Regions from separate parts of the Nesterenkonia sp. NBAIMH1 genome, predicted to be linked through region 2. Evidence: predicted binding sites of a transcription regulator. Region 2 holds the regulator's gene; the other holds the start of a gene.
What was found. Region 2 encodes HrcA, which represses chaperone genes, less so after heat shock. Its sites were predicted from a motif close to TTNGCACTCGNNNNNNNCGAGTGCNAA; they were not measured.
Positions count from the first base shown of each region.

Region 1: groL (chaperonin GroEL) is a predicted target of HrcA. The motif match lies at 13,466-13,492, and genes of this name have one in related genera.

Region 1 is NZ_CP042335.1:1,517,754-1,533,021, forward strand. Features, by position in the region: gene FS388_RS07165 (hypothetical protein) at 1-80, shown strand, start outside; gene aceB (malate synthase A) at 115-1,716, opposite strand; gene FS388_RS07175 (IclR family transcriptional regulator) at 1,785-2,573, shown strand; gene otsB (trehalose-phosphatase) at 2,583-3,359, opposite strand; gene FS388_RS07185 (trehalose-6-phosphate synthase) at 3,394-4,899, opposite strand; gene FS388_RS07190 (thioredoxin domain-containing protein) at 5,029-5,964, shown strand; tRNA gene FS388_RS07195 (tRNA-Thr) at 6,022-6,094, shown strand; gene FS388_RS07200 (MDR family MFS transporter) at 6,155-7,660, shown strand; gene FS388_RS07205 (NAD(P)H-binding protein) at 7,871-8,533, shown strand; tRNA gene FS388_RS07210 (tRNA-Val) at 8,594-8,667, shown strand; gene FS388_RS07215 (threonine/serine exporter ThrE family protein) at 8,732-10,708, shown strand; gene FS388_RS07220 (uracil-DNA glycosylase) at 10,718-11,407, opposite strand; gene FS388_RS07225 (LytR C-terminal domain-containing protein) at 11,491-12,294, shown strand; gene FS388_RS13455 (peptidoglycan bridge formation glycyltransferase FemA/FemB family protein) at 12,237-12,500, opposite strand; partial or broken gene FS388_RS07230 (lipid II:glycine glycyltransferase FemX) at 12,472-13,383, opposite strand; gene groL (chaperonin GroEL) at 13,623-15,260, shown strand.
Region 2 is NZ_CP042335.1:105,925-121,192, forward strand. Features, by position in the region: gene FS388_RS00485 (16S rRNA (uracil(1498)-N(3))-methyltransferase) at 1-479, opposite strand, end outside; gene dnaJ (molecular chaperone DnaJ) at 499-1,617, opposite strand; gene hrcA (heat-inducible transcriptional repressor HrcA) at 1,648-2,673, opposite strand; gene FS388_RS00500 (DUF3097 family protein) at 2,787-3,644, shown strand; gene FS388_RS00505 (DUF4870 domain-containing protein) at 3,721-4,125, shown strand; gene hemW (radical SAM family heme chaperone HemW) at 4,178-5,452, opposite strand; gene lepA (translation elongation factor 4) at 5,453-7,315, opposite strand; gene rpsT (30S ribosomal protein S20) at 7,422-7,682, opposite strand; gene holA (DNA polymerase III subunit delta) at 7,922-8,935, opposite strand; gene FS388_RS00530 (tetratricopeptide repeat protein) at 8,942-9,883, opposite strand; gene FS388_RS12945 (hypothetical protein) at 9,888-11,834, opposite strand; gene nucS (endonuclease NucS) at 12,239-12,931, opposite strand; gene FS388_RS00545 (F0F1 ATP synthase subunit epsilon) at 13,018-13,287, opposite strand; gene atpD (F0F1 ATP synthase subunit beta) at 13,294-14,754, opposite strand; gene FS388_RS00555 (F0F1 ATP synthase subunit gamma) at 14,800-15,268, opposite strand, start outside.

The sequences.
Region 1 (15,268 bases), 1.3 Mb from region 2:
TGCAGACGCTGCGCCGCAACCGCCTGCTGCTGGAAGAGGCGCTCGCCGATCCCGACGAACGCCTCTTCCGCGACCTCTAGGCCCGCCCCTCAGGGTGAGGTGCTCAAGCCCGGCTCAGCTGAGGTGCTCATAGGCGGGCAGGGTGAGGTAGTCGACGTAGTCCTTGGAGAGGACGAGGCTGCGAACGATGTCTGCGGCGGGCTCGAAGTAGGACGCGAACGTGCCCGGGTCGTTGATCTCCTCGCGCAGACGAGTGACCTCCTCCTCGAGGAGCGTGTCGACGAGCTCTCGGGTCACCTGGTGTCCGGTGTCTGAGGTGATGGTGCCGTTGTGGATCTGCTGCCACACCTGGGAGCGTGAGATCTCGGCGGTCGCAGCGTCCTCCATGAGGTTGTGGATCGCGACGGCACCGTTGCCTGAGAGCCACACGGCGGTGTAGTAGGTGGCGACGTAGAGGTTGGTGCGCACGCCCTTCTCCGTCACGTCGCCTTCTGCCGAGCCGGTGCTGAGCAGATCCTCGGGGGTGACGCTGACCTCGGGGCGCTTCCTGTCGACCTGGTTGGGCTTCTCGCCCAGAACATTCGTGAACTCTTCGCTGCACAGCTCCACGAGGTCCGGGTGGGCGACCCACGAGCCGTCGAAGCCGTCGGCGGCCTCCCGGGACTTGTCATCCCGGACCTTCTCGATGGCCCGCTCGGTGACCTCGGGCTCGCGGCGGTTGGGGATGAACGCGGCCATGCCTCCCATGGCGAAGGCCTCACGCTGGTGGCAGGTCTTCACGAGCAGCTCGGTGTAGGCGCGCATGAACGGCTGGGTCATCCCCACCTGGGCGCGGTCCGGCAGCACGAACTTCTCCCCAGAGGACCGGAAGTACTTGATCATGCTGAACAGGTAGTCCCAGCGGCCGGCATTGAGGCCGGCGGCGTGGTCCCGCAGCTCGTAGAGGATCTCGTCCATGCAGAACGCAGCAGGGATCGTTTCGATGAGCACGGTGGCCCGCACGATGCCGTGGGGCAGTCCGAGCCGCTCCTCGGCAAAGGTGAAGATGTCGTTCCAGAGCCGCGCCTCGAGGTAGTGCTCGAGCTTGGCCAGGTAGTAGAAGGGGCCGGTGCCCTGTTCATGGAGGTGCTTGGCGTTGTGGAAGAAGTGCAGCCCGAAGTCGACGAGTCCGGCGACGGCCGGGCCGCCGTTGATCTCGATGTGCTTCTCCGGCAGGTGCCAGCCCCGGGGCCGGACGACGACGGTGGGGAGGGTGATGTCGTCGCGCAGTCGGTACTCCTTGCCCTCCGGGGAGGTGAACTGCAGGGTCCCGCGGGCTGACTCGTAGAGATTCTTCTGCGCGTCCACGAGGTTGTTCCAGGTGGGGGAGAGGGCGTCCTCCAAGCAGGCGAGCCACACCTTGGCGCCGGAGTTCAGCGCATTGATCGCCATCTTGGCCGGAGCGGGCGGGCCGGTGATCTCGACGCGGCGGTCTCGGAGGGATGCAGGCGTCTCAGCCACGGTCCAGTCCGATTCGCGGATCTCCTTGGTCGCGGGGTCGAAGTCGAGGGCTCCGGTCTGGGCGGCTTCGGCCTGAGCGTCGGAGCGTCGGCCGAGCAGCTCGTCGCGGGTGGGCGCAAAGCGCTCGTGCAGCTCCTCGATGAACTGCAGGGCCTCATCGGTCATGATGAGGCCGGTGCCTTCGACCTCATAGGGCGGATTGACGGTGATGCTCATGGTGCTCCTTCGGTTCTCAGGGGGAAGAGCCTGGGCTCCCCCTATTCTTATGCCATATGATTCACGATATGGAAGATGCAGTCCGCAATGCGGACTCGGGGGGAGTTCGTGATCCTCAGCGGGTGCAGGTCATCGAACGCGCCTTCGGGCTGCTGGAAGCACTCAGGCAGCGTCAGGGGGCGGCCACAGCCCGAGAGCTGAAAGAGGCATCCGGGCTGGCGGGGCCCACGGTGCACCGGCTGCTGCACACGCTGGTGGGTCTCGGCATGGTGCACCAGCTGCCGGACAGACGCTATGCCCTCGGAGCGAACCTTGTGCCCCTGGGGGAGGGAGCGACCCGTCAGCTGGGCGGACTGGCAGTGCCACAGATGCAGTCGCTGGTGGGCGAGCTCGGCGAGAGCGTGAATATGGCCGCGATGGAGTCGGAGATGGTCGTCTACATCGCCCAGGCCCCGTCCCCGCATTCGATGCGTATGTTCACTGAGGTGGGCCGCCGTGCCTACATGCATTCCACGGGGGTGGGGAAGGCGATGCTCGCGACGATGGAGCGTGACCGGGTCCGTGAGGTGCTGGCCCTGACCGGCATGCCGTCGATGACGCCGAAGACCCTCACCAAGCCGGACGCTCTCATCGAGCAGCTGCCGGTGATCGCTCAGCAGGGGTATGCGTTGGATGATGAGGAGCAGGAGCTCGGGGTCCGCTGTCTGGCTGTGGCGATCCCTCACGGCCCGACGCGTATGGGCCTCTCCGTCTCAGGTCCCACGGCCCGTATGAACGACATGTTCATCCGCCATGCTGCCCCGCTGATGTCGCGCACAGCGGCAGAGATAGGGCGAAAGCTCAGCCGGAGGGCCTGACCCCGAGGGTCAGCGCAGGTCGGCGAAGGCGTTGAGGACCTCCGCCAGGGAGGCGGGCTCCGGGACGCGGAACCGGGCACCGGTGTCGCCCTCACCGATTTTGAGGCTGACATCGTCGCCTGAGAGGACAGCGAAGCCGGATTCATCCGTCACATCATCGCCGGCGAAGAAGACGACGTCAGGCTCAAGGTCCCGGCGGAGCTCCTCGATGGCCTCGCCCTTCGTCGACTTCCGGACGACCGCCTCAAGGATCTGCTTGCCCTCCTTCTGATGCGCTCCGTCGATCAGGGCGAGTGCGGCGTGGGCCTCGCTGAGCACCGCGTTTTGGATGGAGGGGTCGGTCACATGCCGGACGTGCACGGCCGCTCCGGCAGGCTTGTGCTCCACCCACACGTCATCGTGCTCGTCGGCGATGCCTTGGAGGACCGAGATGATCTCCTCGCGTGAGGCCTCCTCAGCCCGTGTCAGCTGGAGGCCGGGGGAGTCGGGCCCCATGTGCTTCTCGGCGCCGTGCGATCCGATCAGGACTGTGCCCGCAGGCGGGGATGCCTGCCGCTGCAGGTCGCTGATGGGACGGCCGGAGACGTAGGCAAGCGTGATGTCTGAGTCGTTGAGTGCAGCGATGCGGTCGATTGCTTCCCCGTTCGCAGGAACGGGGGCTGCTGAGTAGGCGTCGGCGACGAGCTCGGCCACGCAGCCGTCGAAGTCCAGGCACATGAGCACCTTCTTCTTGGACGCCAGCGTCTCGAGGGCCTGGTGCAGGTCTTTCGGCAGGGTGAAGCTCACGGGTCCCTCCTGGAAGGATCGAGGCGGCAGTGGGTTATGCGGAGGTGTGCTGCTGCGACAGGCTCTCAAGAAATTCCTTGGCCCATCGGGAGACATTGTTGGAGACCACTTGGCGACGCAGGCTGCGCATGCGCTTGCGCGCCTGATCTGAGTCCATCGTGGCGGCCGTGACCATCGAGGCCTTGAGCTCCTCGATGTCGTGAGGGTTGATCAGCAGGGCCTGGCGCAGCTGATCGGCAGCTCCGGTGAACTCGGAGAGCACAAGCACCCCGTCACCCGACTTGCGGGCGGCGACGTATTCCTTGGCCACCAGGTTCATGCCGTCGCGCAGGGCGGTGACCAGCATGACGTCGGCCGCGAGGTACAGCGCCACCATCTCCCTGAGGGGGTAGGAGTGGTGGAGGTATCGGACTGCGGTGTGTCCCATCGTGTCGTACTCGCCGTTGATGCGGCCCACGGTGAGGTCGATCTCGTCGCGGAGCTGCTGGTATGACGCCACGCCCTCTCGGGACGGCGACGCGATCTGCACCAGCGTCACGTCACCGACCTGCAGCTCGCCCTCGCGCAGGAGCTCTTCGTAGGCCTTGAGGCGGTGACGGATTCCCTTGGTGTAGTCCAGGCGGTCCACACCGAGGAATATCGTCTTCGGGTGGCCGAGCTCGGCCCGGATCTGAGCCGCTCGGGAGATGATCGACGGATCCTGGGCCAGCTCCTGGATCGTCTCTGTGTCGATGCTGATCGGGAACGCCCGAGCCTCAGCAGTGCGGTAGGTGCCCTCCTCCGGAGCGGACAGCTGGCGCGGCGCAGTGCCTCGCTCGGGGTCGGCGTCGAAGCCCTTCAGGGGCGAGCCGGCCTGCGAGTCGTACTCATTGGGCACGTAGACGCGGTCTGACTTGATGTAGTGGCCCAGGCGGCTGCGCACGGCCCGCTGGAAGTTCCTGGCGTCCGACTCGCGCTGGAAGCCGATGAGGTCGGCTCCCAGGAGGCCGCGCAGCACGGAGTGCCTCCACGGCAGCTGGGCGAAGATGCCAGGAGGTGGGAACGGGATGTGGTTGAAGAATCCGATGGTCACGTCCGGCCGGAGGTCGCGGAGCATCTGGGGCACCAGCTGCAGCTGGTAGTCCTGGACCCATACGGTGGCACCTTGGCCCGCCACGTTGGCCGCAGCCTCAGCGAAGCGCTGATTCACCTCTCGATAGGCATTGAACCAGCGGCGGTGGAAGCTGGGCCGGACGATCACATCGTGGTACAGGGGCCAGAGGGTGTCGTTCGAGAAGCCCTCGTAGAAGTCGTGCACCTCACGCTCGGTCAGCGGGACGGGGTGCAGATGCAGTCCCTCATGGTCGAAGGGCTCGAGCTCTTCGTCGGCTGCGCCGTGCCAGCCCACCCAGGCGCCTTCAGAGGCGGCCATGATGGGAGCAAGAGCTGTCACCAGTCCGCCGGGGGAGCGTTCCCAGCCGGTGGCGCCCTCATTCGTCGTGACGCGGTTGACGGCGAGACGATTGGCGACGACCACAAACTCATACCCCTGGTGCTCCATGCGGCCACCCTCTAGGAATATGCTGGACGTCAGCTGAAAACCCCTGGTCGAGCCGGTGGGGCGGTCACGAGAGGTACGCTGTCAGATGCTGTTCTGAGTATCCATCCGCACACTGGGAGACGCCTTCCTATGGCACGTAGCACCGAAAGCGCCGACGCACGCGAGCGCGCCCGCAAGATGCAGGCTGAGCAGGCCAAGAAGGAGAAGCGATCCACGCTGCTTCTGCCCGTGATCGTGGTGGTCCTGGCCGTCGCAATGGTGGCCGGCCTCGTCCTGTGGGTGGTCAACCGCGACGACGATGACGCCGCGTACACCGAAGGGCCTGCGCCCTCGGTGGCCAACGAGTACGGCGGGATCACGCTGACCTCGTCCACAGAGGTTGCCGACGGCACCGACATCGGGACCGTGGACGCAGAGGATGTGCCGGAGCGGGATGACAACGGCACCGCTCCCCGTCAGGAGGGGCAGGCCCCGCACCTGGTCATCTACACGGACCCGGGGTGCCCGGCCTGCCAGCAGATGGAGGAGACCTACGGCTCCACGATGGCCGAGCTGCTCGATCAGGGGCTGATCACTGCGGAGTTCCGGTCGGTCCAGGTGGTGGGCTCGCCCACCAACTACTCGGCGCGTGCGTCGAACGCCTTCGCGTGTATGGCTGAGGAGTCGCCCGAGAACTACAAGGACTACCTGACCGACATCACGGCCACCTACGCCCAGGATGAGCTCAGCAACGAGGGTCTGGCCCAGGCGGCTCAGGAGCGGTACGACGCGGACATCTCCAGCTGCGTCGAGGAGGGCACCTATCGGCCCTTCGGCTCCTGGACCACCAACCAGGCCAGCGACACCCTGGCCCAGATGGGTGTGCAGTTCGCCACGCCTACCGTCTTCATCGACGATCAGGAGTACGGCCTCGACTTCATGGAGGCTCTGGGCGAGGAGATCGATGCGTACGCCGCTGAGGCCGGAGACGATGTCGAGGCGGACGTCGACCCCGACGCCGAGACGGATGCGGAGCAGGATGAGGCCGAGGAGGGCGCGGTCGAAGTCCCCGAAGATGACGAGTGATCCCTTTCGGGGCTAGACTCGATCCCTGGTGCGGACGCCGCTGAGCGTCCGTACCGTGCCTCCTTAGCTCAGTTGGTAGAGCAGCTGATTTGTAATCAGCAGGTCGTCGGTTCGAACCCGGCAGGGGGCTCAGAAAAACTGAACGCCACGTTCAGGAATGCCCGGGCACTGGTTTGCGTTGCGGTCTCTTGTGCAATCTACCGATACCCCCGTCGCCGCCTCTGACGCCGAGAGGATGCCGAGGGCGGACAAACTGACCATCGGCGCCCTTCTGGTGGCCACGTTCGTCATGATCCTCAACGAGACGATTATGAACGTGGCGCTCTCTCCGCTGATGGAGGAGTTCCAGATCCCCGAGCCGACCGTGCAGTGGCTCACCACCGCGTTCATGCTGACTTTGGCGGTGGTGATTCCCACCACCGGCTACCTCATCCAGCGGTTCAGTCTGCGCGGGGTCTTCACCGCCGCAATGCTCCTCTTCGCTGCGGGCACCGCCCTGGCCGCCGCAGCCCCCGGCTTTCCGGTGCTCCTGGCCGGGCGCGTCATTCAGGCCGCCGGTACCGCCATCATGCTCCCGCTGCTGATGACGACCGTTCTGACGCTGGTGCCGATGCATCGCAGAGGCGTGGTGATGGGCAACATCGCCATCGTGATCTCGGTAGCCCCAGCGATCGGCCCCACGGTCTCCGGCATCATCCTGGAGATCGCCGACTGGCGATGGATGTTCCTGACCATCCTGCCGATCGCTGTGGCTGCGCTGCTGCTGGGCCGCCCCCGGCTGAACGCGGACCCCGGCACGCGGGACAAGCGCCTCTCCGTTCCGTCCCTGCTGCTGTCAGCGCCCGGCTTCGGAGGGATCGTCTACGGAATCAGCCAGATCGGCGGCGGCCACGGAACCGAGGAGCTGGATCCGGAGGATGCAGGCGCCTCGGTCGATCCGGTCGCGGTGGGAGTGCTGCTCGTCGGAGTGGTGTTCCTGGCGGCGTTCGTGCTTCTCCAGCTGCGGCTCCAGAAGACAGAGTCTGCGCTGCTGAACCTCAAGCCCTTCACGTATACCCAGTACACACGTGCTCTGCTGATGATGCTGCTGATGATGGTTGCGCTCTTCGGGGCGCTGATCCTCCTGCCGCTCTTCCTTCAGCAGGTGTACGGCCTCACGCCCCTGCGCACAGGGCTGATGATGCTGCCCGGCGGGCTGCTGATGGCGCTCTTGGCACCCATCATCGGCCGTGTCTACGACCGGATCGGGCCGCGGCCCCTGGTGGTGCCCGGCGCCAGCGTCCTCGTGCTGTCGATGACGGCATTGGGCTTCATCAGCGAGACCACGCCCTGGTGGATGATTCTGATGGGGCACCTGATCCTTTCCACGGGTCTGGCTCTGCTCTTCACCCCCGCGTTCACGACCGCGATGAATCCTCTCCCCGCTGCGCTCTACTCCCACGGCTCGGCGGTGCTCAACACCCTTCAGCAGCTCTCGGCGGCGATCGGCACGGCGGCGCTGGTTGCGGTCATGGGGGTGGGGGCTTCGATGGCGGCGGCAGACGGGCTCAGCGCCGATGCGGCAGCGGTCGAAGGTTTCCGAACGGCCTTCCGTTTCGCGGCCGCGCTGAGCGTGCTGACGCTCATCCTGGCTTTCACGCTGCGGGCCACGCCGGCGGCGGAGCCCTCGGACGAGCGACAGGGGGCCTCGCACTGAGCTGCGAGCACTGAGAAGCTCCGAACATGGGCGAGGCCCGGCAGACGCACCATCTGCCGGGCCTCTTTCTTGTCGCACCCAAGTGAGGACTACCTTATACACGCCTTCCCCTATTAGTAAATACCTGTCTTGGTAAATCTCGGGAATAGGCCACCGGGTCGAGTGTTGACGCCCCTGAGAGGCATGTCACCACGACACAGGAGGATTCACATGGCTGAACGCGGAACCGTCGTCATCATCGGAGGCCACGGGAAGATTGCCCTGCTCGCCGCCCCCAAGCTGGCAGAGGCCGGATTCTCCGTCCGCTCCCTGATCCGCAAGGCGGAGCAGGCCGAGGATGTGCGCAGCGCGCAGGCAGAACCCGTCGTCCTGGACGTCGAAGAGGCCGGCACCGCTGCCCTGGCCGAAGCGTTCGCAGGTGCTGAGGCAGTCGTATTCTCCGCCGGAGCAGGCGGCGGCAACCCCGAGCGGACGCGTGCGGTGGACCAGGACGCGGCCATCCGAAGCATGGATGCCGCAGAGCAGGCCGGGGTGTCTCGGTATGTGATGGTCTCCTACGCCCGCAGTGAGACGGACATCCACACCCTGGACACTGACAGCAGCTTCTATCCGTATGCGGCGGCCAAGCACCACGCCGACAATCACCTGCGCAGCACGAAGCTGAACTATGCGATCCTCGGTCCCGGCAAGCTGACTGAAGAGCCGGCCAGCGGGACTGTTCGCGTCGTCGAAGCCGACGATGCTGAGGTCGCCTCGACCAGCCGCGAGAATGTTGCTGAAGTGATTCGTCACGTCCTCCAGAGCGATGCCGCAGAGCGCACCCGGGTGAACTTCTTCGACGGAAGCACCCCGATCGCCGAAGCGATCCGCTGAACTGGAAGGCAGTTCGAAAATCCTGATAAGGTTGGGCGTTGCCGTTCGCGGCATCAGTCCGCTCGCCTAGCTCAGTTGGTTAGAGCGCACGCTTCACACGCGTGAGGTCACTGGTTCGAATCCAGTGGCGAGCACCGAACGACCGTCGGGTTTCTGGCTGCGTCTGCAGTCGCAGTGATGATTCCGGAGGAGGGTGCTGTGGAGCAGGAGCACCGCCGGAGCTCGAACGCCGGAGAGAAGCCCCGTGATCCCCTCAGCTCAGAGACGGGTCTGACCGGCTACGAGTCAGAGCCGATCGATCCTGTGATCTCAGAGCCTGAGGTGGACACGAGCCTGATACCGCTCGTGAAGCCCAGCGCCGATGTGCCTGCGGAGGACGAAGGCTTCGTCTCCAGTCTCACCGGTTCCATCGCCTCCTCCTGGAAGTCCGCGGCTGAGGAGGCGACCCTCGAGTGGGAGGAGTACGACGCCGAAGCCGCCGCGCGTGCTCTCGAAGAGGCCGAGACGCAGCAGCAGACGCGGCACTCGTACTCCAACGACTTCTCCCTCGCCGAATCGGCCGAGCCGCAGACGGGACCGAATCCCACCACCCCCGGGACGCCCGCTCTCGGCATCGCTGAGACTGCGAGCTCCGAGCCGCCGCCTGCTTCGCCCCTGCGGCGACGGTCGGTGCTGCATCCCTCATGGCTGAAGGAGCGAATCGGGCACCAGGCATCCAAAGGACAGCTTCTCGACCGGACGGTCTTCGACCTGCGTGTCAGCCCTCAGCACGTCTTCAACAGGCTGATGAAGCCTGAGCGTCTGGCGACGCGCCAGATGTCGATTGTGGACCGGCTCACAGGAACCCCTTACGAGCATGTCCAGCGGTCTCCTCAGAGCCAGCACGCGGAGCTTCCTGTTCAGGCGGATGAGCTGGAGACGATCAGCTTTGTGCTGGACCTGGGTGAGACGCTCTTCCGCTACGGCGCTGGGGCGCTCGAGGTGGAGACATCGATCATCGCCGCCACGGCCGCGTTCGGCATGAAGAACACCGAGGTGGACATCACCAACCAGTCCATCAGCCTGAACTGGGCGCCCGAGGGCAAGATCCCCTACTCCAGGGTGCGTGTGGTGCGGTCGTGGTCCTCGAACTTCAACGCGCTCTCCGCCGTTCACCGGCTGGTCACGGACATCACGTCCGGCCGGCTGACTCGCAGTGAGGCGGAGCAGAGGCTCACGGAGATCACGCGAGAGCCGAAGCCGTATCCGCGCTGGCTCGTCACACTCTGCGGCGGAATCTTCGCCTCATTCTTCGTCAGCTACCTGGGCGCTCCTATCTTCGACGCGATCGCCGGCTTCACGGCGACGCTGCTTGTCCTGTGGGCCACCCGGCAATTTGCCGCGTGGCGTGTCCCAGAGTTCTTCACACTCGCGGCGGGGGGCTTCATCGCCTCCGCGTTCGCGATGACGGTGTTCGGCCTGGATGCGGAGGTCACCCCCTCCATGGTGGTTGCCGGCGGGCTGATGATTCTGCTGCCGAGCGTGCGCATCGTGGGCGCCCTGCAGGATACGATCAACGGCTTTCCGCTGACGTCGGCGGGCAGGATCGTGTCCTCCCTGATGGCCTTCTCGGGAATGACCGCCGGCATCATGGCTGCCGTCGTCATCTCCGACCTGCTCGGGGTCAGCCAGCAGGAGCTGGCGCAGGGCTTGGAGCGCATCTACCACCCGCTGATCCTCATTGCGCTGGTATTCGTGGCCTGCTCCGCCGCTGCAGTGGTCGAGCAGAGCCGACCGGTGCTCATCCTTCCCACGGGGGCAGTGGGGGCTCTGGGTTTCTGCGGGCTCTACGCGGGCGAGCTCATCGGCCTCAGCGAGCGCTTCACTCCTGTGATCGGAGGGGCGATCGTCGGGGCCCTCGGGCGTGTGGTGGCGCTGCGGCTGGGCGCCCCCCAGCTGGTGGTGGCGGTCCCGGCGATGATGTTCATGCTGCCTGGACTGATGGTCTTCCGCGGCATGTATCAGCTGGCCATCGAAAACACCACGGCCTCCATGATCGGCGGACTGTTCGAGCTGTTCAACGCGCTCATCATCATTATGGCGATCGCCGCCGGCATCGTGCTGGGCGACGTCATCATGCGCCCCTTCACCACGGCGCTGAAGTCGAACGAACGCTCGCGCTCCCGCCGACGCTGATCGGCGGTCTCACCGCAGTCGCCAGTCAACCGGCGCCGCACCCATAGCTTCCAGGGCCTGATTCGCTCTGCTGAAAGGCCGAGAGCCGAAGAACCCTCGGTAGGCGGACAGCGGAGAGGGGTGCGGGGAGACGATCACCTGGGTGTTCGCTCCCTCATGGAGCAGCGGCTGGAGCCGACGGGCTTCTGCGCCCCACAGGATGGCCACCAGAGGTGTGCCGCGCCCGGCCAGCGCCCGGATCGCGGTCTCCGTGATCTCCTCCCAGCCGATGCCCCGGTGAGAGGCGGGCCTTCCCGCGGCCACGGTCAGGACACGGTTGAGCATCAGCACCCCCTGGTCAGCCCACCCAGTGAGATCGCCGTGGGGGCTCGGGGGCACGCTGCAGTCGGACTCCAGCTCCTTGAAGATGTTGTTCAGCGACTTCGGCAGGGGGCGCACGCTCTCCTCCACGGCGAAGGACAGCCCGATCGGGTGGCCCGGCGTGGGGTAGGGGTCCTGACCCAGGATGAGCACTCTGACGCGCTCGAAGGGCTGCCTGAACGCACGCAGCACATGGTGGGGCTCGGGAAGGATCTGCTCACCTCCGCGGCGGCGCGCGACGAGCTCCTCGCGGACTTTCGCGAACTGAGGCTCGAGCCCCTCGAGCGCTCGCTCCCAGCCCGCGTCCAGCGGGGCAGATGCTTCATCACTCACTCCCATAGGGACCACCCTAATGAAGCACCCGCCGGGAACAGGCCGCGAAATGCGGGACTGCCTGCTCCTGCGCCCGTAGAATCGCGTCCATGAGCCAGTTCCCCCACGACGAGTTCGACGACGTCGCCCCCTATTCCTCAGGCGAGGCCGGAAAGCACCGCGCCTACGGAGCGTATCCCGCCGGCGGCGGAGCGGCGGCGGCATCGGGAGCCTCCGGTCCGATGAAGTGGATCGGCCTGGCGGCTGCTGTGGTGCTGGTCGCGGTGGTGGCCGTGTACCTGATTCTGCCGCTCTTCGGCTCCGACGAGGACCCGGAGGCCGGCCAGGCGGGCGACCAGGATGAGGTCGAGGAGCAGGAGCCGGGCGACGATGCTGAAGAGGGCGCAGCGGACGACGAGGCTGAAGGGGAGGCCGCGGAGGACGAGGCTGCTCCCGAGGAGGAAGAGGACGCTGAGGATGCCGCTCAGGACGAGGAGGAGGGCGTCGATCTCGACACCCCCGTGCGCGTCGCCAACGCGGGTGCGCCCGATTGGTCGGCCAGCGATGTGAACTACCGGCTGGCCGAGCAGGGCTTCAATGTGACGGGACGCCTGGACTGGGAGCCTTCATGGGGCGAAGTCGGCACGCCGGTGGTCTTCTACCCCGAGGAGGGTCAGGCGGAGTTTGCTCAGGAGGTCGCTGAGGCGATGGGCTTCGAGAACACATCCCTGAACCCTGCGTGGGAGACTGCCGTCATCGTCGTGGGCCTGAGTACTCCCTGCAGAACTCCACGGACGAGCTTCAGCAGTTCGTGGACGCGGAGTAGCACGCGCCCTCCGGCGGGCACCGCGCGCTCTCACCGGCGCGGACGGTACCTGTTGTACAGGGCCGCGAGGGCCGGCTCAGCGGCGTAGTCCCACTCGCCGAGGGTCTGCATCAGCTCTGCCCCCTGCTTCGTCTTGAACTGCGTGATGCCGGTGGTCGCAGCGGCCGGGTCCAAGGACGGGCTCACGCCTCCGAGATTGAACCAGCGCGAGCCGTTGGCCAGCAGGTGCTCGATCTGCTGCATCTTCAGGCAGAGGGGAGCTTCGAGCTTCCTCCGGCTCCGAGGAGCCTGCATACAGGGCGTGGCCGCTCTCGCCCTGGCCCACGTAGAGGCTCGTCGCAAGCTTCTCCCCCTCGAACTCTGCGAGGAAGATCTTCGTCTCAGCAATGCCTGAGCTGGCCAGCGCATCCATGAGGGTCCGCACGCCCTCCTTGCTGCGAGGAGTGAATCCGTGACGCTGCGCGGTCTGGTGGTGCAGGGCGTAGAAGTCCTCCAGAGCCTCCGGCCCGTGGAGATTGACCTCGACGCCGCTTCGAGCGGACTTTCGCATGGACTTGCGTGCACTCGAGCTCATTCCCGACAGCACCCCGTCCAGGTCCCGGGATCGGCCGTCCTCGTCAGCCAGCGGAATGCGCGCCTGGAACTGAGGCCAGCCCGCCTCCAGGCTCATGCTGATCGGCAGGTCCTTCCATCCCAGGTCGAGCAGGTCGGCCTGAAGCGCCAGGGCCTGGTCATCGACATAGTCGGGCTCGATGTCCGGGATGGTGGAGGCGCTCCCGTCGGCCAGAGCCTGGCGAATGGTGGCCGCAGTCCACCGGCGGGCAACGGTGGGCATACCCATACGGATCAGAAAGGCTCCGCTGTCCTTCAGATGCTGCACGAGGGGCGGGAGCGCCTCCGCGTAGGAGCATCGAAAGGTGTCCAGGACAGGCCCCTCAGGGATGTACGCAAAATGCTTGCGTCCCAGCACAGGCACCCGCTCGGGGAGCGGCACCCGTTTGCCGAGCACCAGGACCGCGCCCACGAGCTCCTCGCCTCGCCAGATTCCGAGGGCTTGGGAGCGCCACGAGCTGACCTGCGACCAGTGCGGATTCTGCAGGAAGCTCGCCTCCGGCCTGCCGGCCAGAAAGTCAAGGTGCTCCTGGGCAGAGAGGGGGCGTACTGTCACAGCTGTCATCGCGCCAACAATACCGGCAGGACGGTGTCCTTCCAGGTGCCCCCTCCCTTGCACTCGCCGGGGGTGAGTGCTAAAAATTGTGTTAGCACTCTCAGAGTGAGACTGCTAAAAGCTGAACCTGACAGGTGAAGGCCATTCCATGCTCCCGGTGACGCGGGAGCGGGCCGTCCGTCGCGGGCATCTGACAGGGTTCCCCCAATATCGTCAGATCAAAAAGGTCCAGGAAGGACAGTGCACATATGGCCAAGACCATTGCATTCGACGAAGAGGCCCGACGCGGTCTCGAGCGAGGCTTGAACGCGCTCGCCGACGCCGTCAAGGTCACCTTGGGCCCCCGCGGCCGCAACGTGGTGCTCGAGAAGTCCTGGGGCGCCCCCACCATCACCAACGACGGCGTCTCCATTGCCAAGGAGATCGAGCTCGAGGACCCCTACGAGAAGATCGGGGCCGAGCTGGTCAAGGAGGTCGCCAAGAAGACCGACGACGTCGCCGGCGACGGCACCACCACTGCCACTGTGCTCGCACAGGCTCTGGTGAAGGAAGGCCTGCGCAACGTCGCAGCCGGAGCTGACCCGGTCGGACTCAAGCGCGGCATCGACAAGGCCGTGGAGGCAGTCACAGCAGAGCTGTTCAAGGCCGCCAAGGAGATCGAGACCACCGAGCAGATCGCTGCGACGGCCTCCATCTCCGCTGCTGACAAGCAGATCGGTGACCTCATCGCCCAGTCGATCGAGAAGGTCGGCAAGGAAGGCGTCATCACGGTCGAGGAGTCCAACACCTTCGGCCTGGAGCTCGAGCTCACAGAGGGCATGCGCTTCGACAAGGGCTACCTCTCCGGCTACTTCGTCACCGACGCAGAGCGTCAGGAAGCAGTCCTCGAGGACCCCTACATCCTCATTGCGAACTCCAAGATCTCGTCCGTGAAGGACGTCATCGGAGTCCTCGAGCAGGTCATGCAGTCCGGCAAGCCGCTGCTGGTCATCGCAGAGGACGTTGAGGGTGAGGCCCTGGCCGCACTGGTGGTCAACAAGCTCAAGGGCACGTTCAAGTCCGTGGCTGTCAAGGCTCCCGGCTTCGGCGACCGCCGCAAGGCCATGCTGGCTGACATCGCGGTCCTCACCGGCGGCCAGGTCATCGCCGAAGAGGTCGGCCTGAAGCTGGAGAACACCACCCTCGACCTGCTCGGCACCGCCCGGAAGGTGGTCGTGACCAAGGACGAGACCACCATCGTCGAGGGTGCAGGCGATGCGGACGAGATCGCTGGCCGCGTCAACCAGATCAAGGCCGAAATCTCCAACTCGGATTCCGACTACGACCGCGAGAAGCTCCAGGAGCGCCTGGCCAAGCTCGCCGGCGGTGTGGCCGTGATCAAGGCCGGCGCCGCCACCGAGGTGGAGCTCAAGGAGCGCAAGCACCGCATCGAGGATGCTGTCCGCAACGCGAAGGCAGCCGTGGACGAGGGAATCGTCGCCGGCGGCGGCGTGGCTCTCATCCAGGCCGGCGCACGAGCCTTCGCGAGCCTGAAGCTCGAGGGCGACGAGGCTACGGGCGCGAACATCGTGAAGTTCGCAGTCGAAGCCCCGCTGAAGCAGATCGCCGTCAACGCAGGCCTCGAGGCCGGCGTTGTGGCGGAGAAGGTCAAGGGCCTGGCCGACGGAGTGGGCCTCAACGCCGCTACAGGCGAGTACGAGGACCTCCTGGAGGCCGGGGTGAACGACCCGGTGAAGGTGACGCGCTCTGCACTGCAGAACGCTGCCTCCATCGCTTCGCTGTTCCTCACCACTGAGGCAGTGGTGGCTGACATTCCCGAGAAGCACCCAGCCGGAGGCGGAGCCGAAGGCATGGACCCGATGGGCGGCATGGGCGGAATGATGTGATCACCGCA
Region 2 (15,268 bases):
CGCGACGTGCACATCGGCTCCACGACTGGGACGCGTATCCGCCGAGTCTGCTTGGCCGCCGAGCCGGCGGTGCCTGTCCACTCCGCATGCTTCTTCTGCTCGCGCCCGGCCTTCCAGCGTGCCACTGATCGGTCGGCCTGCCAGGGGATCACACGATCGACCCCCAGTTCGGTGGCGGACTCCACGGCTTGGAGGTCGCGCTTGTCCTTCGCGAGGGCCTGAACCAGGACGAGTTCGGGCACCTGCTGAGGTTCGGTGCGGGTCGCCACCACCTCGACCATGAGCCGCCCCTGCCCCGATTCCAGAACGACACCGGTGACCAATGTGTTCTGCGTGTCCGACAGCAGGACGTCCTCGCCCGCCTGCAGTCGCATCACCGTCGCTGCGTGGTGGCCCTCCGCCCCGTCCAGCAGCACCGGGGAGCCGACCTGGACCTCATCGAGAGAGCCAGGCGCCATATGGAACAGCGGAGCAGTCACAGCCCCGCCTGCGTCACGCTCACAGCGACTCCCAGGCCTCGCGGAACTTCTTGAACATTCCCTTGTGCTCCGTAGAGGATTCGCCGGGCTTGTCGCCGCGCTCCTCGGCCAGCATCTTCAAGAGCTCGCGCTGCTTGTCGTTGAGCTTGGTGGGCGTCTCCACCTTCAGGTGAACCTTGAGGTCCCCGCGCCCTGTGCCGCGCAGGTGAGCAACGCCCTTGCCCCGCAGGGTGATGACCTCGCCCGACTGGGTTCCCGGCTTCACGTCGAGATCCTCGACACCGTCGAAGGTCTCGATCGTGGTCGTCGTGCCCAGGGCTGCCGAAGCCATCGGGACCGTGACAGTGGCGTGCAGGTCGTTTCCGCGACGGGTGAACACATCGTGGGGACGGACGTCCACCTCGATGAAGAGGTCGCCCGGAGGCCCTCCGGCGACGCCTGCCTCTCCCTCACCGGACAGGTGGATGCGATTGCCGCGATCTACGCCGCCGGGGATCTTGACCTTGAGGGTCCGCCGCTCGCGCACGCGGCCCTGCCCGTCGCACTCCTTGCACGGGTCCTCGATGATGTTCCCGAAGCCGGTGCAGCGCGGGCACGTCTGCGTCTGGACCACGGTGCCGAGGATGGAGCGCATAGGGCGCTGAATCTGACCCTGCCCGTGGCAGTCCGGACAGGTGCTGGGCTTGGTGCCCGGCTGCATGCCCGAGGCGTCGCACACCGAGCAGCCCACGGCCGTCTCGACCTCGACCTCTTTGGTGGTGCCGAAGACGGCGTCGCGAAGGTCGATGCGGACGCGCACCAGCGCGTCCTGCCCCCTGCGGGTGCGGCTTGCCGGACCTGCCGCGCCTCCGCCGAAGAACGTCTCGAAGATGTCGCTGAAGCCTCCGAAGCCTCCTCCGCCGCCGCCGAACCCGGACGGCCTGCCCTCCGGGTCGCCCGTGGCATCGTAGTTCTGGCGCTTCTGGGGGTCGGAGAGGACCTCGTAGGCGGTGCCGAGGAGCTTGAACTGATCCTCGGCGTCCTCCGCACCGTTGACATCGGGGTGGAGCTTGCGAGCCCGCTTCCGATATGCCTTTTTGATCTCCTCGGTCGAGGCGTCCCGGGAGACGCCGAGCGCCTCGTAGTAGTCAGAGCTCATCAGCTGTGAATCTCACCCTTTTGTGGTTCTCTATTCGGACAGAATGCGCGAGAGGTACCGCGCAGTGGCCCGCACGGCCGACATCGTTGAGGTGTAGTCCATCCGGGTGGGGCCGACGATGCCCAGCTTGGCTCCGTCGCCCCCAGCTCGGGAGGACACATATTCGGCGGCGACCACGGAGGTCTCCGCCAGCGACTGGTGCGAAGTCTCCTGACCGATGCGGATGGAGACGCCCCGCCGATCCTGCTGCATCTCGTGCAGCAGACGCAGCAGGACGACCTGCTCCTCCAGAGCTTCGAGGATCGGAGCGATGGAGGGGCCGAGGTCGCCGCCTGACTTGGCGAGGTTAGCAGTGCCGGCCATGATGATGCGATCCACCCGCCCTGACTCCAGAACGCCCTCCAGGGCGTTGGCGATGATCGCCATCACCGGCTGCAGAGCAGGCTCCACAGAGGCCATGAGACTCTCCGCGGGCAGGGGCACGGCAGAGGCTGGGCGTCCCGAGAGCTTCTCGCTGAGCCTGAGGCCGATGGTGTGCAGCGAATCCTCATGCACGGGCTCGGCCAGCGTGACCATGCGCTGCTCCACCTTGCCGGTCGAGAGGATCACGATCACCACAGTCCGCATCTCCGTGACAGGAATCACATCCACGTGGCGGATCTTCGCTGAGCTCCTCTGCGGATACTGAGCGACGGCGACCTGATTCGTCAGCGTAGCGAGGAGCCGCACCGTCTGCTCCAGCATGGCCTCGTGATCATCAGTGGTCTCTGCGAGCAGGTCCATGGCCCGCCGCTCAGCTCGGGACAGCGGGCGGACCTCTGAGATCCGGTCCACGAACAGCCTGTAGCCGGAGTCGGTCGGAATGCGTCCGGCCGACGTGTGCGGCGCTGCAATGAGCCCGTCCTCCTCCAGCTGAGCCATGTCGTTCCGGATCGTCGCCGGCGACACGTCCAGATTGTGGCGCTCCACGAGTGCCTTCGATCCCACAGGCTCCCGGGTGTGGACGTAGTCCTCCACGATGGCTCGCAGCACCTGCAGCCGACGGGTATCAGACACCGCGCACCTCCTTAGCACTCTACGATCTCGACTGCTAATTATACGGGTGACTGCGGCGCCCCTATGGCGTGCCGCCCGCAGCCCCTCACGCCGCCTCAGTAGAGTTCTGCATCATGCCTATTGATTCGTGGGGCCCGCAGGATCTGACTGCGCAACGACGCCCCAGCCTGCCGACGCATGATGCCGAGCCCGGGGCCGTCGTGGAGGATCGGGAGACCGGCTGGGTGGGCGCCGTGGTCGGGCTGGAGCAGGTCCACGGGGTGCCCAGCGTCCGGCTCGAAGATCGCCGAGGAGCCGTACGCACCTTCCCCCTGGGGGCAGGCTTCCTGGTGGACGGCAGGCCTGTGGAGCTTCGTGCTCCGCAGCGCGGGTCTGCGGAGCCCGTCCGACGGCGCACCGCCTCCGGCTCCTTCGCCGCTGAGGGCGCCCCGCCGAGGGCCCGCACCGCCCGGGCCTCCCGCATATGGGTCGAGGGCACGCACGATGCTGAGCTGGTGGAGAAGGTGTGGGGCGATGATCTCCGCGGCGAGGGCATCGTGGTCGAGCCTCTGCACGGCGCTGATGACCTCGCCGGTGCAGTCGCAGACTTCCAGCCTGCTCCTCACCGCAGACTCGGCGTGCTGCTGGACCACCTTGTGGCGGGCTCGAAGGAGACTCGGATTGCCGAGGAGACGATGGGGCGGCCCGGGGCTCGCGGAAACGTCCTCATCCTCGGACACCCCTACGTGGACGTATGGCAGGCAGTGAAGCCCGAACGGGTCGGCCTCCAGGCGTGGCCCCACATCCCCCGCGGAACGGACATCAAAGTGGGCACCCTCAAGGCCCTGGGACTCCCCCACGCTGACCAGCGCCACATCGCAGCCGGCTGGAAGCAGATTCTAGGACGGGTGCGGAGCTACGCAGACCTGGAGCCCTCACTGCTGGGACGGGTCGAGGAGCTCATCGACTTCGTCACTGTCGAAGACGGCTGACGATCCATGACACGCCGTTTCGGGCGCGGCCATGGGATCAGCGCACGTTCAGCCGAAGAGACGTAAAATGAGGGACATGCCGCAGTCGCACCCTTCCCGCCCCACCGCCTCCCAGCTCATGCGCGGCTCCGATTCCTCGGCTCCTCCTCTTACGCCTGAGGAGGATCGCCGGTGGGCGACTCTGTCGCATTTCGGCGGCATCGCAGGATGCCTGCCCTCTGCGGCCATCTATTTCATCTTCAGGGACCGCGGCCCCTTCACGGCGCAGGAGTCCCGGGAGGCGCTGAACTTCACGCTCCCGCTCACCGTGGTCCTCGTCGTGCTCTTCGCACTCGGGTACCTCCCCGCCGTGGGCTGGATCTTCAGCCTGGTCGCCGTGTTCCTCTGGGCCATCATGGCCATCACAGGATTGGTCGCCGGCGCGGAGTGCAACAAGGGACGGCCCTACCGCTATCGCTTGAACTTCAGGTTCATTCAGTAGCGGCCGCGGGCGCCAGGCCCATAAATTGCTCCTCCGAGGGCGCCGCGAGGGCTCAGCTCGAAAGCTGGTGAGTGACGGCGTCCGCCAGCAGCCGACCGTTCAGTGTGAGGACGGCTCGGCCCGCCGGGTGCTCCGGTGTGGGAGTGAGAGCCTCCCGCTCGAGGAGCCCCTGCGCGGCCAACTGATCAAGACGGGCGGAGCTGATCTCCTCAGCGCCAGGCAGGCGGCTGTACTGAGCAATGTCGAGCCCCTCGGCTATGCGCAGGCGCAGCATGAGGTGCTCCAGTGCCAGGGATTCCTCGTCGAGCTTTTCGCGGCCGTGACCAGGCGTGGTGCCTCCATGAAGCCGCTGGGCGTAGGCGGCGGGGTGCTTGACGTTCCACCAGCGCAGCCCTGCCATGTGGGAATGCGCACCCGGTCCAGCCCCCCACCAGTCAGAGTCCAGCCAGTAGTTCAGGTTGTGCTCGGACCTGGTCTCCGGCGAACGCGCCCAGTTTGAGACCTCGTACCAGTCGTATCCCGCTGCCCTCAGCAGCTCATCGGCCAGCATGTACTTGTCAGCGTGATCATCGCCGTCGATATCCGGAAGCTGACCCCTCTTCACAGCGGCGGCCATGGCGGTCCCCTCTTCCACGATCAGCGAATAGGCCGACACATGGTCAGGTGACATGCTGATGGCTGCCTCGAGGCTCGCTCGCCAATCCTCGAGCGACTCGCCGGGAGTTCCGTAGATCAGATCAACACTGACTTCCAGTCCCGCTGAGCGGGCGGCATCGACAGCCGCAGGAACGTTGCGAGGGTCATGCGTGCGGTCCAACGTGCGCAGGACGTGCGGAACAGCCGACTGCATGCCCAGGCTGATGCGGGTGAATCCCGCCTCAGCCAATGTTCTCGCCGAGTCGAGGGTCACCGTATCCGGGTTCGCCTCCGCGGTGATCTCGGCGTCGGCCCGGAACCCGTAGAGGTCTCTTGCCGTTCCCAGGATGCGGCCGAGCTCCTCTGCAGGCAGCAGCGTTGGAGTGCCGCCGCCGAAGAACACGGTGGAGAGCTCCCGGGCGGGTGCGGCGGCGGAGTCCAAGACGCCGCGGGAGAATCTCAGCTCCTCAATCAGCGTGTCCGGGTATGACTGGCGTGACGCTCCCGGCCCCAGGTCCTCAGCCGTATACGTGTTGAAGTCGCAGTACCCGCACCGCACGGAGCAGAACGGGATATGCACGTAGAGGCCCAGGGGGATGTCGGCTCTGGCCTGCAGAGCCTGGCGGATGGTCAGGGGAAATGATCCGTCAGCTGGGACAGGGTCGCCCACAGGCAGGGCGGAGGGTGCCACCTACTTCTTGCCCGCCTTCTCCTTGCCGGCGTCCTCGTCGGAGCTCAGCGCGGCGATGAAGGCTTCCTGCGGCACTTCTACGGTGCCGACCATCTTCATCCGCTTCTTGCCCTCCTTCTGCTTCTCGAGCAGCTTGCGCTTGCGGCTGATGTCCCCGCCATAGCACTTCGAGAGGACATCCTTGCGGATGGCGCGGATATTCTCGCGGGCGATGATGCGGCTTCCGATCGCTGCCTGAATGGGGACCTCGAACTGCTGACGCGGAATGAGCTCCCTGAGCTTAGAGGCCATTCTGACCCCGTAGCTGTAGGCCTGATCACGGTGCGTGATGGCGGAGAATGCGTCCACCTTGTCGCCCTGAAGGAGGATGTCCACTTTGACGAGGTCCGCGACCTGTTCGCCGGTCCCCTGCCAGTTCAAGGACGCGTACCCCTTGGTGCGCGATTTGAGCTGGTCGAAGAAGTCGAAGACGATCTCGGCCAGCGGCATGACGTAGCGGATCTCCACCCGCTCTTCGGAGAGGTAGTCCATGCCCTTCATCTGGCCGCGGCGGGACTGGCACAGCTCCATCACCGGGCCGATGAACTCGGCCGGGACGATGACGGTGGCGTCAACGATCGGCTCGCGAATCTCCGAGATCTTTCCTTCGGGGAACTCTGATGGGTTGGTCACCTGGTGGTGCTCCCCATCCTCCGCGGTCACTTGGTAGATCACGTTCGGCGCGGTGGAGATCAGGTCCAGGCCGTACTCCTGCTCGAGCCGCTCCCGGGTGATCTCCAGGTGGAGAAGGCCGAGGAAGCCCACACGGAAGCCGAATCCGAGGGCGGTGGAGGTCTCGGGCTCGAAGTTCAGCGCAGCGTCGTTCAGCTGCAGCTTCTCCAGGGCCTCACGCAGTACGGGGAAGTCTGAGCCGTCGATGGGGAACAGCCCGGAGAAGACCATCGGACGGGGCTCCTGGTAGCCGCCGATGATGCTCTCCGCCGGCTTGTTGGCAGCCGTCACAGTGTCACCGACTTTGGACTGGCGCACATCCTTCACACCTGTGATCAGGTATCCGACCTCACCGACTCCGAGACCCTTGGTGGGCTCCGGCTCGGGCGAGGAGACGCCGATCTCCAAGAGCTCGTGCGTCACCCCGGTGGACATCATCTGGATCTTCTCCCGGTGGCCCAGAGAGCCGTCCACCACGCGCACGAACGTCACGACGCCCCGATACGTGTCATAGACAGAGTCGAAGATCATCGCTCGGGCCGGAGCATCCTCGTCCCCCACCGGAGCAGGAACCTCCTCGACGATCTTGTCCAGCAGGTCTTCGACGCCTTCGCCGGTCTTCCCCGAGACGCGGAGCACATCTTCGGGCTCGCAGCCGATAAGCCCTGCGATCTCCGCTGCGTACTTGTCGGGCTGGGCTGCGGGGAGGTCGATCTTGTTGAGGACCGGAATGATGGCCAGCTCATGCTCCATAGCCAGGTACAGGTTGGCGAGGGTCTGCGCCTCGATGCCCTGTGCGGCGTCGACCAGCAGAACCGCGCCTTCGCAGGCGGCGAGTGATCTCGACACCTCGTATGAGAAGTCGACGTGGCCGGGGGTGTCGATCATATGGAACGCGTACGTGCCGTCGTTGTAACCCCAGGGCATGCGGACAGCCTGGGATTTGATGGTGATGCCGCGGTCTCGCTCGATGTCCATCCGGTCCAGGTACTGGGCCTTCATGTCGCGAGGCTCGACCACTCCGGTCAGCTGAAGCATCCGGTCTGCCAGGGTGGACTTGCCGTGGTCGATGTGGGCAATGATGCAGAAGTTGCGAATCGACGCAGGGTCCGTCTTGGCAGGCACCAGTGGGGAGCTGGCCTTGGGTGACACGAGGTGGGACATCCTTTGCTCGGCGGCGGGGAGAATCAGTGCTCCATAATACGCCGAAGGCTCCGCCCCAGTGAGGAGCGGAGCCTTCGAACGGCAGAGCGGGTGATCAGAGAGCGTTCACCTTGGCTGCCAGACCAGACTTGCGGTTCGCCGCCTGGTTCTTGTGGATCACACCTTTGGAGGCGGCCTTGTCCAGCTTCATGGCCGCGTAGCGGTGAGCTGCAACGGCCGCGTCCTTGTCACCGGAGGCAACAGCGTTGCGGACCTTCTTCACAGCTGTCTTCAGCTCGGACTTGACGCCCTGGTTGCGCTGCCGGGCCTTCTCGTTGGTGAGGATGCGCTTCTTCTGAGACTTGATGTTTGCCATCGCGGTTATTCCTGTTCTGTGTGCGTCGTTGACGGGCTGCGCGTTCCCGATCCATGACGGCTGAAGACTTCAGTGGTGTGGGGCACCATGGCGATAAGACCTGCGGCCCGTCGGGTAGAGGGGCCCTGAGCCGCAGGCGCTGATGCCGTCGTCGGGCGCGCTGAGATCCTTCTACAGACCTCAAGACACTAATTTTCTACTTTATCAGAGAGGAGAGCCATTTTCGCGAGCGCGCATCGTCAGCGCCCAGCGTCGGCTGCGATCGCGGCAAGGGCCCGCTCCACCGAGTACTCGGGGGTGCGCCCGGCGCCCTTCGCCTCGGCGTCGGCACGGGCAATGGCCTCAACTGCACGGGCCGCCGCGCGGGGCGTCCATCGGCGTGCGGTCTCGGCGCTCTGCTGCAGCTGCCACGGCGCAGCTCCCAGGGCGGATGCGAGCTGGTCTGGGCGTCCGCGATGGTCGACGAGGGCCCCCACTTGGCGCCCCTTGCGCGCAAGTGCAGCGGTCACCGCCACGGGCGCCACTCCCGTGGCAAGAGCGTGCCGGTACAGCCGCATGGCGGCCTCACCGCGCCCTTCGAACGCCGCGTCAGCCACTTTGAATGCGCTGGCTTCGACGCGACCGCCGAAGTATTTGTCCACATGCTCCGCGGTCACATCCCCGGGCACATCGCGCATCAGCTGCTGCGCGGCGGCGCCGAGGTCCGACAAGGTTCCTCCGGCGGCCGCGACGAGGGCCCGGGCGGCGTCGGGATGGATGGTGCGCCCCGCCCCTTTGAACTCCTGGCGGAGAAACTCGAGCTTGTCGGTGTCTGACTTCACGGCGGCGCAGTCGACGACGACCGCTCTCCTGCTGAGTGCATCGAGGAGCTTCTTGCCACGATTTCCGCCGGTATGGCGAAGCACGAGCGTGACGTCCTCATCGACTGGCTGTTCGAGGAATGTGAGGGCATCCGACAGGAACGCATCGCTCGTCTTCGCGACGTCTTCGGCGAGGATCAGCCGGGGCTCCCCGAACAGAGACGGAGATGCGAGGGTGGACAGCTCGCCGACGACCGCCTCCGACACGTCCATGCGCGTGTACTCGAGCTCGGAGTGCTTCTCACGCAGCGCGGCCTTGATGCGATCGAGAGCACGCGAGGCGAGGTAGTCTTCGGCGCCGCGCAGAAGAACAACGGGGGCGGGCTCGGCGGTGCGGAAGCTGACCGCCCCGCCCTTCGGTCCACCGGCTCTCCCGGCGCTGCGCACAGCCACAGCGGCTTAGAACAGCGCCCGTGCGAGGCTGCGGCGTGAAGTCGCCACCCGAGGGTCGCTGTCCCCCACGATGCTGTAGAGCTCGACGAGGTGCTTGCGCGCGGCCTCACGCTCCTCACCAGGATGAGCCTGGATGAAGCGGACGAGCCTGGCGAAGGCATCTTCGACGTGGCCGCCCAGGACGTCCACATCCGCGGCGGCTGTCTGAGCCTCCACACTGTCAGGCTCATCGGCAGCACGCTGCCGCACCTCGCTGAGGTCCGCGCTCTGCGTGCGCTGCATGAGCTTTGCCTGCGCCGCGCCGAGCTTGGCATCCTCGTCGGCCGGGTTCTCCTTCAGCGCCTGCTCATACGCAGCGACAGCACCGTCGAGGTCACCTCCCTCGAGCGCATCGACCGCCTTCTGGTGCAGGGGTGGAAGCGGTGCCTCCTCCTCGCCCTGCTGGTCCCCACCGCGGCGAGACTGAGCCGGCACGGTGCCGCTCACCCCGTTCTGGGTGGCCATCTGCAGGATCTGGTCCACCACCTGGGGCAGCTGTTCGACGGGTGCGCTCGAGTCAAACTCCCCCACGGGCTGCCCCGAGATGAAGGCGGTCACCACGGGGAGCTGACCCGCCTGCTGAGCGAGCTGCGGGTTCGCAGCCGCGTCGATCGTCGCCAGGACGGCACGACCGCCCTTAGCATCCACCGCTTGGGAGAGCGTGTCTCGGAACTTCTGAGACGTCGGGTCGTCAGAGTGGATCAGCACCAGCAGGGGCACCCGCGAGGAGAGCTGGACGATCTCCTGCAGGCGCTGCGGCTCGGCCTCTATCACCCAGGAGTCGTTGCTGCCCGGGGCAGAGGACGGCTGCTGCTGTCCTGATGGTGAGGCTCCCGAAAGGGCAGAGAGGTCCACCGCCCCCCTGGTGTTCACGCTGGACCCGGCACCGCCGGTGTGCTGCTCCGTCATTCGATCAGTCCTCTTCGTCGGCGTCGTCGTCACCATTATCGTCGTCTTCGTCCTCGGAGGCATCCTCGTCGTCTTCGGAGTCCTCGTCCTCAGACTCGTCCTCGTCGGAGGCCTCTTCGTCCTGCTGCTCGTCCTCCTCCTCGGCGGCTTCCTCGTCGTCGACGTCCTCGGCCTGGTCCTCCGGCGGCAGGGCTGCGTCATACTCGTCCGCCCAGTCGGGAACGTCGATGTAGGCAGACTCGTCCACCTCGTGGACTCCCAGGAGAGTGATTCCCTCGTCGTCGTCAGCGCCTTCCTCGGGGTCGAACCCGGCAGGCACGTGCAGAAGCACCGAGTGAACTGTTGTCATACGGGTGGTCCACGTAGTCCAGTCCGTGCCGACGAATGCTTCGATCAGGTCGTTGTCCAGGTAGATGGTGTCACCGGACTCCTGGGGGGTGAACTCCATGGTGCGGGAGAAGTTGCCGGCCAGCAGCTGGGATCCGTCAGGCAGCTCGAGGCCTGTCATCTCCTCGGAGACTTCGTCGAGCGAGAAGTCGATGTCCACGGCTTCCGCGCCTTCGTCGATCTCCTCGTAATAGGCGTGGACGTCGTCGATGTAGATGCTCTCTTCAACGTTCTCGCCGTATTCGTGCTCCGCGTCCGAGAAGTACTCGGCGAGACCCGTGAGAAATCCTTCGCCCTGGAGCGAGACGGAGCTGATCCCGCCCTCTTCGGGGGAGATGGCCGAGAACTCAGTGCCCGGCGCCATGGTCGTCAGATGAATCAGGCGGTAGTTCTCGTGCACGTCCTCCTGCTCCAGGACCAGGATCTGAGGAACCTCCTGATCCGGATGCTCGGTCATAACGACAGCCTGACGAGGGAACGTCTGATCGCTGGTCACTGCGGCAGAGACAATCTCCGTGCCGATGGGCAGGGGCAGATCACTGTCGGCGATCTCGTGATTGCGATACTCCAGCTCGCGGGTTTCGAGCGCCTGCTCCGCGACTCTCGGCTCCATCAGGTCTGCGTCCTGGGCCTCATCGGCCTCCTCGACCGAGCCGGCGACATCCTCCAGAATTCGGTCGAGCTGTGACTGCAGCAGCACGGAGTAGCCCTCTGAGGGCATATCGCCGTCTACTTCGGTGTCCGCATCCTCATCCTCCGGCTCTGCCGCAGAGGCTGACTGCGGTCCGGGCAGTGCAGTCAGTCCCAGGCTCAGAGCGGCGACCGCTGCAAGCGTGGTCGCTGCTCCGCCCCGGCCCGAGGCGCGGCTCTCATCGGCGCTCTCAGCGGTCGCCTCCGTGCCTTCAGGCGATGCGTCTGTGGTGTCCATGTCTTCCTCGTCCTTTCCGCGGCGGCGAGCTGCCATAGCCCAGTAGAACAGGCCGACGGATACCAGGAGCAGAAGCCCGCCGCCGACAGTGAGCCAGATGGCCTGGTCACGGGAGAAGAGCTCCGTCTCGGTCGTTGTGATCGTTGCAGGTGCGGCCTCTTCGCCGTCACGGAAGATCAGAAGGGCCCAGTCACCGGACTCATCAGGTGTGCTCCACCTGTAGAGGATCTCCCCCTCCTCCTCCTGGACGGCCACCCAGAGGTCCGAATCGGCGGGGTTCTCGATCGCCTCCTCGCCTTCGATGTGCTCGGCCTCGACGTAGGAGTCGACGTCTGGATCGTCCGACTCAGCGACGCCGAGGAGGCGGTTGTGCGTCACGCCCTCCAGCCAGGCGTCGATATCGTACGTGCGTCCCAGTGCCAGGGTGTATTCACCCTCCGCCTCGATGGTGAACTCCTCGCGGCCCTCCTGCTCGTCGATGAGGTCCTCCGTGACAACGGTGAAGGGAGCTTCTTCGACGCCTTCGGGATAGACGGTGTGGGACTCTTCGGCGGTGAAGCCGGTGAGCTCATTGACGCCCAGCGCCAGCAGCACGAGGCCGGCGATGAAGGCTGCGACAGCAGAAAGAAAACGCACGTGGGGTTCCTTGGGATGGGAGGGAATGTCCAGCGGCATATCATACCGAATATAACGAAATGGTTACAATTCGAGGTCTGCAGTCAGGAGATCCGCCAGCAGTTGAGGTGCCAGTGTCTTCGCTGCTCGGCGGCATACCGGTCCCCCAGGACGAAGTCTGCGCGCCACGCCACGATGTGGGCCGTACCGGGGGCGATGCTCAGCCTGCAGCCAGGGCAGGTATATGACTTAGACGCAGCTGTGCCTGGAATGTGCCGGACGTGGTACTCGCCGTCCCGGCGTCTGACTGTGCTGGAGGTGTGCCGGTCGGACGCGAGGAAATGAGGTGCGAGCGGCCGCGCCTCTCGCTGCCACTTGTTCCTCTTCCGGTGTGCCATGCTTCTATTCTCTGCAGCCTGGGGGTCTCAGAACAGCCGCGGCTCTCCTGATTCTTCGCCCTTCATATCCGCGTAATCCAAGAGGACGCACCGGATACCGCGGTCCTCTGCCAGGGTACGCGCCTGCGGCTTGATCTGCTGCGCGGCGAACACGCCGCTGACCGGTGCGAGCATCGGGTCGCGATTGAGAAGGTCGAGATAGCGGGTCAGCTGCTCCACGCCGTCGATGTCGCCGCGACGCTTCAGCTCGACCGCTACGGTTCCGTCGGGCCCTTTGGCCAGGATGTCGACAGGGCCTATGGGCGTCGAATGTTCGCGTCGTATCAGGCGGTAGCCATCTCCCAGCCTGGTCATCTGGTCTGCGAGCAGCCGTTGGAGATCAGCCTCCACTCCGTCCTTCACCAGACCAGGGTCGGCGCCGAGGTCGTGGGCGGAGTCGTGGTGGATCTCTTCGATCAGAATGCTCAGGGTATCGTCGCTTTTCTCAGCGCTGACGGTCCACACGTCTGTGATCCCGGCCGCGGCTTCTTCGCCGGTGGGCTCGGTACGACGCAGCGAGGCTGGTGGGGACATCCAGTTGAGCGGCTTGTAGGACCCTCCATCAGAGTGGACGAGCACAGCACCGTCGGACTTGATCATGATGAGCCGGCAGGCCAGTGGGAGGTGGGCGTTGAGACGTCCGGTATAGGTGACGGAACAGGTGGCGATGACGAGGCGCACGGTCGAAGATCCTATCGCAGAGACGAGAAATCCCCGGCAGCTCAGGGCGCCGGGGATTTCTTTCGAGTGAATGGGGCTGGGCCTGCTCAGCCCTCGGTGGTGAGACTGGCGTCGTCTGCGACGATCGTGATCCTGTCATCGTCGACGGAGAAGAATCCTCCGCTGGCGTGCGCCTTCACCGTGCCGTGGTCGATGGACCGAATCACAACTTCGCCTTCGCCGAGGATCGCCAGGACGGGCGTGTGGCCGGGCAGTATGCCAATGGAGCCTTCAACGGTGCGAGCGCTGATCTCGGTGGCTTTCCCATGCCATACGGCATGGTCACTGGCAACGATCTGGACATCCAGCTCAGCCATGGCCGATCAGGACTCCTTCTGCATCTTGGCGTAGTTGCGCTCGACGTCGTCGAGTCCGCCGCTGTTGTAGAACGCCTGCTCGGGGATGTGATCAAGGTCACCGTCTGCGATGGCGTTGAAGCCCTCGATGGTGTCCTTGATCGGCACAGTCGATCCCTCCACACCCGTGAACTGCACAGCGGTGTACGTGTTCTGCGAAAGGAACTGCTCGATGCGGCGCGCCCGCGAGACAAGGATCTTGTCCTCCTCGGAGAGCTCGTCCACACCCAGGATTGCGATAATGTCCTGCAGTTCCTTGTTCTTCTGCAGAATCTGCTTCACCCGTGTGGCGCAGTCGTAGTGCTCGCGCCCGATGTACTGCGGGTCGAGGATCCGGCTCGTTGAGGTGAGCGGGTCGACGGCTGGGTACAGGCCGCGGGAGGCGATGGCACGGTTGAGCTCCGTCGTTGCGTCAAGGTGCGCGAAGACGTTGGCCGGCGCGGGGTCGGTGTAGTCATCTGCGGGCACATAGACGGCTTGCATGGAGGTGATCGAGCGGCCGCGGGTTGAGGTGATGCGCTCCTGGAGCACACCCATCTCATCCGCAAGGTTGGGCTGGTAGCCCACTGCGGAGGGCATGCGCCCCAGCAGCGTCGAAACCTCGGAGCCGGCCTGCGAGAAGCGGAAGATGTTGTCGATGAAGAGCAGAACGTCTTGGTCCTGCTCGTCACGGAAGTACTCCGCCATGGTGAGGGCCGAGAGGGCCACTCGAAGACGTGTTCCTGGCGGCTCGTCCATCTGGCCGAAGACCAGCGCAGTGTCCTTGAGGACGCCAGCCTCCTCCATCTCCACCCAAAGGTCGTTGCCCTCACGGGTGCGCTCCCCCACACCGGCAAACACCGAAGTGCCGCCGAAGTTGCGGGCCACACGCGTGATCATCTCCTGGATGAGGACAGTCTTGCCGACACCCGCACCGCCGAACAGTCCGATCTTTCCGCCCTTGATGTAAGGGGTAAGCAGGTCGATGACCTTGATGCCGGTCTCCAGCATCTCGGTCGAACCTTCGAGCTGCGCGAAATTGGGAGCCTTGCGGTGAATCCCCCAACGCTCCTGAATGTCCAGCTCGGAGCTGTCCACATCGAGGCTCTCGCCGAGCACGTTGAAGATGTGACCCTTGACGACGTCGCCCACGGGCACCGATATGGGCCCGCCGGTGTCCTGCACCGGCACTCCGCGGACCAGACCGTCGGTGGCCTGCAGCGCAATGGCACGCACGATGTTGTCACCGAGGTGGGCAGCGGTCTCGAAGGTGATCGTGCGCCGCTGGTCGCCGAGGGTGAGCTCAGCGGTGAGGGCGCTGTACATGTCCGGGACGGCGTCGGCCGGGAACTCGATGTCCACGACCGGGCCGATGACGCGGGCGACACGACCGGTCGCGCCGGGCGTCGGGGCCCCGGCGGGGCGCGGTTCTGCAGTAGTGGCAGTCATCACTTTCTCACTTCACTCGATTGTGCTTGATGTCTTGTGTGCTGATCAGGAGGCCAGCGCATCTGCGCCGGCAATAAGCTCGGACAGCTCCTGCGTGATCTCGGCCTGGCGCGCGTTGTTGCGCAGACGGGTGTACTTCTCGATGAGCTCGCTGGCGTTGTCGCCGGCGGACTTCATCGCCCTCTGGCGTGCTGCGAGCTCAGACGCAGACGCCTCGAGCATTGCCGAGAAGATGCGCGACTCGATGTAGCGAGGCAGCAGCTCGTCGAGAACGTCGGCAGGATTCGGCTCGAAGTCATATTGGGGTACGTATCCCCCGGCCTCGTCGGTCTCCTTCGCAACGCTCAGAGGGAGGAGTCGTCGCACCACAGGATCCTGGCTCACCATGGATTCGAACTGCGTGTAGACGAGATAGATCTCATCAACGCCGTCCTGATCCGTCCCCTGCGTGAAGCGATTCACGAGGGTGCGACCAATCTCCTGGGACCGGGCCACCTCGGGCTTGTCCGTGCTG